3 regions of the Clostridium septicum genome follow, and region 1 is predicted to be linked to each of the others. Evidence: riboswitches for the same ligand, from Rfam matches in the RefSeq annotation. Region 1 holds a riboswitch; each other region holds the start of a gene.
What was found. Region 1 has a riboswitch for S-adenosylmethionine ahead of CP523_RS09510 (Na+/H+ antiporter NhaC family protein). Riboswitches for the same ligand answer to the same signal wherever they lie in the genome.
Positions count from the first base shown of each region.

Region 2: linked by a shared signal. The riboswitch ahead of CP523_RS11625 (methionine ABC transporter ATP-binding protein) and the one ahead of CP523_RS09510 (Na+/H+ antiporter NhaC family protein) in region 1 are both predicted to bind S-adenosylmethionine.
Region 3: linked by a shared signal. The riboswitch ahead of metK (methionine adenosyltransferase) and the one ahead of CP523_RS09510 (Na+/H+ antiporter NhaC family protein) in region 1 are both predicted to bind S-adenosylmethionine.

Region 1 is NZ_CP023671.1:2,096,080-2,099,358, forward strand. It holds gene CP523_RS09490 (hypothetical protein) at 1-113, opposite strand, end outside; gene CP523_RS09495 (hypothetical protein) at 314-988, shown strand; tRNA gene CP523_RS09500 (tRNA-Gly) at 1,054-1,127, shown strand; tRNA gene CP523_RS09505 (tRNA-Lys) at 1,131-1,206, shown strand; SAM riboswitch class I at 1,371-1,479, shown strand; gene CP523_RS09510 (Na+/H+ antiporter NhaC family protein) at 1,589-2,866, shown strand; gene ispF (2-C-methyl-D-erythritol 2,4-cyclodiphosphate synthase) at 2,882-3,279, opposite strand, start outside.
Region 2 is NZ_CP023671.1:2,527,414-2,530,692, reverse strand. It holds gene CP523_RS11630 (methionine ABC transporter permease) at 1-424, opposite strand, end outside; gene CP523_RS11625 (methionine ABC transporter ATP-binding protein) at 424-1,389, opposite strand; SAM riboswitch class I at 1,470-1,639, opposite strand; gene CP523_RS11620 (GNAT family N-acetyltransferase) at 1,714-2,208, opposite strand; gene CP523_RS11615 (hypothetical protein) at 2,396-2,842, opposite strand; gene CP523_RS11610 (DUF503 domain-containing protein) at 2,911-3,198, opposite strand; gene CP523_RS11605 (MATE family efflux transporter) at 3,229-3,279, opposite strand, start outside.
Region 3 is NZ_CP023671.1:2,238,525-2,241,803, reverse strand. It holds gene nagA (N-acetylglucosamine-6-phosphate deacetylase) at 1-480, shown strand, start outside; gene metK (methionine adenosyltransferase) at 536-1,711, opposite strand; SAM riboswitch class I at 1,829-1,933, opposite strand; tRNA gene CP523_RS10290 (tRNA-Tyr) at 2,046-2,130, opposite strand; tRNA gene CP523_RS10285 (tRNA-Thr) at 2,136-2,210, opposite strand; tRNA gene CP523_RS10280 (tRNA-Val) at 2,231-2,306, opposite strand; tRNA gene CP523_RS10275 (tRNA-Tyr) at 2,323-2,407, opposite strand; tRNA gene CP523_RS10270 (tRNA-Thr) at 2,416-2,490, opposite strand; tRNA gene CP523_RS10265 (tRNA-Tyr) at 2,517-2,601, opposite strand; gene yyaC (spore protease YyaC) at 2,925-3,279, shown strand, end outside.

The sequences.
Region 1 (3,279 bases):
TGATGAAGGTTACAAAGATATTTATAATTTAAATCAAAATCGTATCCACCTTCATGTTTGTGGACTATATGATGAATATCTGCTGGTGCGCCGCAAATTTCACAGTGGTACAAAGCAAAGCCTCCTTTTATACTATCCTTATATAAATTATAAGGGAAAAATAGTTGAATTTCAAAGGTATTAACAGGAAGTTTTCAGAATGTTTATTCATAAAAATGATTTTTAATAACCTTTAATACGCGATGAAATAACTTGAAAAGATGGTACGTTATACTATATAATATATTATATAGTAGAAAGAAAGGTGATAAAGGTGAGACATAATTACAACTCTTTTGACTACTGGGAAAATCTTATAAGTGAGAACAAAACGATAAGAGGACATATGTTTATGGATACACCCCCAACAGATAAGAGCCTTTACATTCACACATTAATTTACTCTAGGAATAATGGTCTAAATAATATATGGAGCTATTTTCCAGATGAAAAAGCATTATTGGGGTATATTCAATATTCCTTTTTACAGGAAGCTTTTTATAAGTGGATCTATGGTAAAGATAGACTAATTTTAAAAGTACCAAATATATCAGTTGAAAAAATAATAAAAGATGCAGAAGTTAGCAAGAAAATAACTAAAGAAGAATCTGTTAAAATGACAAAGCAATTACAAATGTTGAAGAAGTGTTGGGATTTACCAACTGGAAAAGTCCTTCCCGAAATATTAAAATTCGTTAGAGAGTTTAATAGAACGTGGTATGGAGATCAGACAGAATTTTTATATATAAAGATATTTAAAAATGCAGAAGAGTTAGGTGAATTTGTAATTTCATCTAGTTATATGACTTCAACAGAAAGTGAATTTGAAGAACGTGTCAGCGTGAATACAGAAAAGTGGCTAGAAATTTGTAGAAATGCAGTAGAAGATAAAAGTATAGGTGAGAAATTTAAAGATATTTTATTGAAATCTCTCACAGAAGTTATTTAGAATATTAAAAAAACTATTGACAGTAATTATTATGTATATTATAATAATTACTGTCAGTAAGACATGCGGGTGTAGCTCAATGGTAGAGCCCTTGCCTTCCAAGCAAGTTACGTGAGTTCGATTCTCATCACCCGCTCCATATGCGTTATTAGCTCAGTTGGTAGAGCACCTGACTCTTAATCAGGGTGTCCCGGGTTCGAATCCCTGATGACGCACCATTAAAGATTAGCATAAGCTAATCTTTTTTTATTTTTCAATTTAATGTTTTATTATATTAGTAATATATTAACTAGATTTTAAATATAATATATAAATATAATTTTTATATTGACAGATTAGTATTAAATTGATAATATGAAATAGAAAAAATTAAAAAAATAATATCTTATCAAGAGTGGTGGAGGGACTGGCCCTATGAAACCCAGCAACCAAAAGACAGTCATTAGTTTTTATGGTGCTAAATCCTGCAGGTTAAACCTGGTAGATAAGAGGCGTAGTATATACTTTTTTAAATAAGTTATTTAAGCTTCTGATAAAATCAGAAGCTTTTTTTATTAATGACGGTTTAAAAGGAAGCTTTATAAAACAGGAGGAGAAGAGATGGAAAGTAAATCATCAGCATTAGCATTGTTACCTTTAGGCATATTTATAGTAGTATATTTAGGAATATCTTTAATAGCTAAAGATTTTTATGCAGTATCGGTTATAGTACCTTTTTTAGCAGCAGCATTAACTGCTATAATTATGAATAGAAAGGAAAAGTTTGAAACTAAAGTTGAAACTTTTTGTAAGGGGGCAGGAAACCCTAATATATTATTGATGGTATTAATATTTATTTTAGCTGGAGCTTTTGCACAAACTGCAAGAGATATGGGAGCCGTTGATTCAACTGTAAATTTAGGATTATCGTTACTTCCAAGTAGTTTATTAATACCAGGAATGTTTATAATAGCTTGTTTTATAGCATTATCAGTTGGTACTTCCATGGGAACAATAGTGGCATTAGTTCCAATTGCAGTAGGAATAGCAGACAGAACAGGAATTACTGCAGCATTAGCAGTAGGTGCTGTTGTAAGTGGATCTATGTTTGGAGATAATTTATCAATAATATCAGATACTACAATTGCAGCAACAAGAACTCAAGGCTGTGAAATGAAAGATAAATTTAAAATGAATTTTAAAATAGTTTTACCAGCAGCAATAGCAACTGCATTAATTCTTTGGTTTTTAACAAAGGGGGCTAATGTTACAAATGTAGAAACTGTTGAATATACTTTTGTTAAGATACTTCCATATATAGCTGTAATAGCATCTGCACTAGCTGGAGTAAATGTAATTTTAGTTTTACTAGGTGGAATACTAATATCTGCAATTATAGGATTAGCTTATGGTAGTTTCAATTTAGTAGGTTTATTTGGATCTATATCAAATGGGATAAGTGGAATGAGTGAACTTATAATAATATCATTATTAATAGCTGGAACAATTGAAATAATAAAATTTAATGGTGGAATAGAGTTCATACTTCATAAGGGTCTTAAAAACTTTAAATCTAAAAGGGGAGCAGAGTTTGGAATTGCTACTTTAGTAAGTTTAGTTGATATATGTACTGCAAATAATACTGTAGCTATTGTAACAGTAGGTCCTATAGCAAAGGATATATCAGATGAATTTGATTTAGAACCTAAAAGAGTTGCAGGAATAATGGACATGTTCTCATGTGTATTTCAGGGGATAATACCTTATGGAGCACAATTAATATCAGCAGCTGGACTAGCTGTTATATCACCATTTGGAATAATGAAATATTTATTTTATCCATATTTAATGGGTATATGCGCAATAATAGCTATATACTGGCACTGGAGAAAAAAATAAGAGCTTTTTAAGCTCTTATTTTTTATTAATTTTACTAAGCAAACAGATGCTTTGAGAAGAAATTCCTTCTTCTTTACCTGTAAAACCAAGTCCTTCTTCAGTTGTTGCTTTAACATTTATTTGATCTAAATTAATTTTAAGAGCATTAGCTATATTTTCTCTCATTGTTTGGATATGAGGAGCCATTTTAGGTTTTTGTGCAATAATGGTTGAATCTATGTTGTTTATAGAATATCCATTTTTGACCAATAGTTTACCTACTTCTTCTAGAAGACTTATACTAGAAATTCCTTTATATTTAGGATCTGTGTCAGGAAAATGTTTTCCTATATCACCAAGTGCCGATGCACCTAAAAGAGAATCCATTATAGCATGGACAAGTACATCTGCGTCAGAATGTCCAAGTAAACCTT
Region 2 (3,279 bases), 430 kb from region 1:
TTGATGGTATAGCTTCTTTAATCATCACTTTAAATATTATTTGTGTATCTGATGCTCCAAAAGATTTTGCCGCTTCTATAACACCACTATCCACTTCCTTCAATGATGACTCTATTACTCTTGCAACAAAAGGTGCTGCCGCAATAGTAAGTGGTGCAATTGCTGCTACTGTACCTATTGATTTTCCAACTATAAATCTAGTTATAGGAACTATTGATACCATTAGAATAATAAATGGAAAACTTCTTAAAATATTTATTATATAATCTAATGTTTTATATAATACTTTATTAGGTCTTAATCCTGTTGGCGATGTTAATATTAAAATAATTGCTGGAATAAACCCTAATATTAATGAAAATATTGTTGATAAAACTACCATTATTAAAGTTTCTAAAAATGCTGGAATTAAAATATCTATCATTATTTAAGCACCTCCAATATTATATTTCTATCTTGTAAATATCCTATTATTTTTTCCTTATCTTTTTCTTCAACATTTATAACTAAGCTTCCAAGTACATTATCTCTGAACTTTTCAAGTTTGCCCCAAACTATTGAAAAGTCAACACAGATTTCTCTAGACATTTTTGTTATAAGTGCATTTTCTGATGATGTACTTGGAAAGAATAATTTTATGTTAACCCCTGTATTTGGTAGTAGTTCATCATCATCGTCTCCTAAAAATTTTTTAAGAGATACTCCCGGTTTCAAGAAAAGTTTTTCTGCTTGTCCCTCTACTTTTAAAAAGCCCCCTTCTATTAATGCCACTTTCTCACAAACCTCTTTTACTACTTCCATTTGATGGGTAACAATAACAATTGTAATACCTAGTTCTTTATTAATTTGTAAAAGTAATGATAATATATCCTTTGTTGTTTTAGGATCAAGTGCTGATGTAGCTTCATCGCACAATAATACTTTAGGTTCTAACGCTAATGCTCTTGCTATAGCTACTCTTTGCTTTTGACCTCCACTTAACTCCCTTGGTTTACACTTAGCTTTCTCTTCTAATCCAACAAGTTTTAATAAATCTCTTACTTTTTTTTGTATATAGCTTTTATCATACCCCCAGACTTCTAACGGAATAGCTACATTATCAAAAACAGATTTTCTTTCTAAAAGATTAAAATTTTGAAATATCATTCCTAAATCTTTTCTAAATTGCCTAAGTTTATTATTATTTAGGCTTTTAACTTCCTTTCCCATAACTTTAACTGATCCACTATCGTAACTTTCTAATCCATTTATACATCTTAATAAAGTTGATTTACCTGCTCCACTATGTCCAATAAGTCCATAAATTTCTCCTTCTTTTATATTTAAAGAAATATCTTTTAAAACTTCTAAACTCCCAAATTTTTTATTTAAATTATTTATTTCTATCATTTATAATCCCCCTTTTTCAATTAAATAAAAAACGCACTAGAGAATAAATCTCTAGTGCGTAAAAGTCGCCCATTAATTCACTCTCATATTTCAGCTAAAAATTAGCTGCAGGAATTAGCACCACACTTCTAAACTTAGGTTTTATAAAATAAACATATCTAGAATAAATCTAAACTTTCTATTTTCTACCCTTTTAAAAGTAGGTTGCTGGGCTTCACAGGGCCAGTCCCTCCACCGCTCTTTATAAGAAAAATCTTATTTAATTTTATTGTTTATATTAATATATTATTAATTTATAATTTTGTCAACATTTTTCTGAAATTTTTATAAATTCATTTCATAACAAAAGAACTCTCCGACTTTTCCTTCTAAATTGATAGTTCCTTTATATTTAAACCCTGACTTTATATATAGCTTTTGGGCATTAATATTTTTGCTAAATGTATCTAATCTTATTGATTCAAACCCATGATTTTTTGCTTTATCTATAACGCTCTTTAATAAAAGGCTACCATAACCCTCTCCCATATAATTTCTTGATACAAATAATCTATGTATTACAAGTGGAGTTTTATTACTATTCCATTCTATTTTTTTATAATTTATGTCTTCATCACAATTTAAAACTACAGCCCCTAAAATTTCATTATTAATTTCTAAGATAAATAACTCTTTTTTCTCTATATCATTTTTTATAACTTCTTCATTAGGATAATCTTTTGTCCAGTTTAATCCTTCAGGTTTATTATTAATTATTTCTTTTAAAATATTGCTTACTTTAAACAAATCATCTTTGTTTGCTAATCTAAAACTTTCCATTCTATCCTCCATAATTATTTTTATATCTATTCTAACATAAAAGGTATCTCTTCTAAGAAATACCTTTTAAATTTAATTATTTATTCAATTTTTTATTAAATCATTAAAATCATAACTATTTATTAAAATACTTTTTTATATTTTTCATAAAGCATAACTTCATTTTCATTACTATTTGTTAAAAATCCTATATATTTACTTTAAGAATCTCTGGAGTCATATTAAAATTCTCAAATAAATTTACCTTTATATCTAGATTTTTAGGATTTAATATTACTTTAGTATGCATTTTTTCTACATGTGAATCATTTACTTTTCTATTTAAATTATTTTCTTCTGATGCAAAGTTCACAACTATGTTTTTCCCTTTAATTGAATTCTTCTTTATCTTGCCATATATTTTTTTTACTATTTCTTCGCAACCTTCTTTATCCATATTTCCAGATATATTTACATTTAAATTTTGTTCATCTAAATAAACTCCTCTTACATAGTAAGGAGTATCAACTAAACAATGTAAATCTCTTCTAGTAATATCTTCTATATTTTTCTTTCCCCAATTAAAACACATAAACACTAATATAAATATCATTACAATTGAAAATAATATACTTTTCTTATTAATATTTTCCATTATGAAATCCCCTTAAATCATAAATAATTTATTTATGATTATAGCCACTTAAATACAAAATATACCCTTTAATATATATCCTCAAAAGTATCTATATTTATTATCTCTGCATCTGTATTGCACTCTATAAAATTTATTATATTTTCTAGTGTAGAATGAACTTTAGCACTACTGCCACAAATAGCTGAAATTCCTATTACAATAATCTGATGTATATCCTGATCCTCGACTTCTGCAACTGAAATATTGAATTTATTTTTTAATCTTTCCGTTATTCTTCTAACTACCATCCTCTTTTCCTTTAAAGAATGAACCCAACTAGCTCTTAATTTTACTTTCATTAATAACACTTTCATATGAAGCTCTCTTTCCCTTAAAATATAACTTTACTTATATTTCATACTACAATAAGATTTTTTCATTAATTTATAGGATAC
Region 3 (3,279 bases), 140 kb from region 1:
TTTACTCACAGAGAACCTGGCGTTGTTGGAGCAATCTTTGATACTGATATAACTACAGAAACCATATCTGATGGAATTCATATTTCATTTCCATCATTAAGAGTCGCTTATAATCAAAAAACAACTGATAAAGTTTTATTAGTAACTGATGCTATGATGGCATGTGGAATGCCTGATGGTATGTATTCACTTGGTGGTCAAGATGTTGTTGTTACTAATGGAGCAGCAAGATTAACTAGCGGTAGTTTAGCCGGATCAGTTCTAACTTTGGATAAAGCAGTTAGAAATGTATTTAATAATACTAAATATCCATTAAACGAAGTAGTTAAAATGGCTACATTTAATGGTGCTAGGCACTGCAAAGTTGAAGATAGAAAAGGTCTTATAAAAGAAGGTTACGATGCAGACGTAATATTATTTGATGAAAATATTAACATAAGAAAAGTAATAGTTAATGGTGAAGTTGTTCATACAGCTTAAAATTCATTGTAATAAAAAAAAGATATAGAGTTTGAGGCTCTATATCTTTTTTATATTAAATATATTTCTTTATCTCTTCAACTTTATTTAAATTTTCCCATGGTAAACTTAAATCATTTCTTCCAAAGTGTCCATATGCTGCAGTTTGTTTATATAAAGGTCTTCTTAACCCTAAATCTCTTATAATAGCACCTGGTCTTAAATCGAATACTTTTTCTACAATTAAAGCTATTTCTTCATCTGATTTTTTACTAGTTCCAAAAGTTTCTATTGAAATTGATACTGGCTTAGCTACTCCTATAGCATATGCTAATTGAACTTCTAGCTTATCAGCTATTCCTGCTGCTACTAAATTCTTAGCTACCCATCTTGCTGCATATGCTGCTGATCTATCAACTTTTGTTGGATCTTTTCCTGAGAATGCTCCACCACCGTGTCTTCCTGCTCCACCATATGTATCAACTATTATCTTTCTTCCTGTTAATCCTGAATCCCCTTGTGGGCCTCCAACTACAAATCTACCAGTTGGATTTATAAAATATTTAGTCTTTTCATCTAATAATTCTGCTGGAACTACTGCTCTTATTACATGTTCCATTAAATCTTGTCTTATTTGTTCTTGTGTAACGTCTTCTCCATGTTGAGTTGATATTACTATTGTATCTATTCTTATAACTTTATTATCATCATATTCTACTGTAACTTGAGTCTTACCGTCTGGTCTTAAGTATGGTAATGTACCATTCTTTCTTACTTCTGATAGTCTTCTAGATAATCTATGTGCCATTGCTATTGGTAATGGCATATATTCTTCTGTTTCATTTGTTGCAAAACCAAACATCATACCTTGATCTCCAGCTCCTACAGCTTCAACAGAGTCATTATCTCCTTGTCTTGATTCTAAAGCTTCATCTACTCCCATAGCTATATCGCCTGATTGTTCATCTATTGAAGTTAAAACTGAACATGTATCGCAATCAAATCCATACTTAGCTCTATCATATCCTATTTGTTTTATAGTGTCTCTAACAACTTTCGGAATATCAACATAACAATTAGTTGATATTTCTCCCATAACTAATACCATTCCTGTAGTAACTGCTGTTTCACAAGCAACTCTAGCATTAGGATCTTTTGCTAATATACTATCTAATACGGCATCTGAAATTTGGTCACATATTTTGTCTGGATGCCCTTCTGTAACTGATTCTGATGTAAATAATCTTCTCATTTATATTTCTCCCTTCATTTTATTGATATTAATTCTATATACACCTGTTATAATCTAAATAAATTTAAGTAATAAAAAAGTCTCTTCGATAAGAAGAGACTTTAACTGTCAAACTCTTTCTTATCTTGTAGAATTATATTCCACAGGAATTGGCACCTTTGTGATATATCACAGGTTGCCGGGTTTCACAGGGCCCTTTCCCTCCACCTCTCTTGATAAGAACTAATATCATTTTTTTATACGAGTCAAATTATATCATTTTTTATATTATTGGTCAACATTATTAATAATTTTTTTAATAAAAAAAAAGCAAGATTTAATATCTTGCTTTTAATGGTGGGGGAGGACGGATTCGAACCATCGAAACGAAACGTAACAGATTTACAGTCTGCCCCCTTTGGCCACTCGGGAACTCCCCCATTATTGGAGCTGGCAATAGGAATCGAACCTACAACCTGCTGATTACAAGTCAGCTGCTCTACCGTTGAGCCATGCCAGCATATTGTTTTTTATTTTAAGTGGTGGGCACAACAGGGATCGAACCTGTGACCCTCTGCTTGTAAGGCAGATGCTCTCCCAGCTGAGCTATGCGCCCTTAAAAATTAATAAAATGGTGGGGGAGGACGGATTCGAACCATCGAAACGAAACGTAACAGATTTACAGTCTGCCCCCTTTGGCCACTCGGGAACTCCCCCATTTTATTTGGAGCTGGCAATAGGAATCGAACCTACAACCTGCTGATTACAAGTCAGCTGCTCTACCGTTGAGCCATGCCAGCATATTTGTTAAATTAAAATTAAAGTATGGTGGGGGAGGACGGATTCGAACCATCGAAACGAAACGTAACAGATTTACAGTCTGCCCCCTTTGGCCACTCGGGAACTCCCCCATAATTTAACTTTTTGATTCTTATGTCTCGAACAAATCTTATCTGCTCGACTGACAATGACTAGTATATAATCATTAACTATTAATTTCAAGTTCAACTTTTACCATTTTATAAGAATTAAAGTATTTATTCTTTAATTTACTCTTATTTCCTTCATATTATGCCTATATATAAATTTGTTTAAGTTTTAATTTTTTTGAATAAATCTTCATAAGTAACCTATATAATTAAATATTTATATTTGAATCCTATATTATTTTTATAACTATATATTATAATCCTTGTTCCTTCCTCATATATATTATCTATAAGGGGGTGAAGCTTTGGTAAAACATAAAGTTTTTTATGAATCTGATTTGGCTTATTATGAGATTGCTAATGTTTTAAAAAACTATATATCTAAAAATACAGTAATTGTATGCATTGGAACAGATAAATGTATAGGTGATTGTCTAGGTCCTTTAGTAGGTACATATCTAATAGAAAATAACTGCGACCTTCCTGTTTATGGTACTATAGAATCTCCTATACATGCACTAAATATAGAAAAACGTTTGTCTCAAATAAAAAAACTTCATCCTAACTCTACAATTATTGGTATTGATGCATGCTTAGGTGATACAAAATCCATAGGTGAAATTCATATAAGAAATTATCCAATTCATCCTGGTAAGGGAG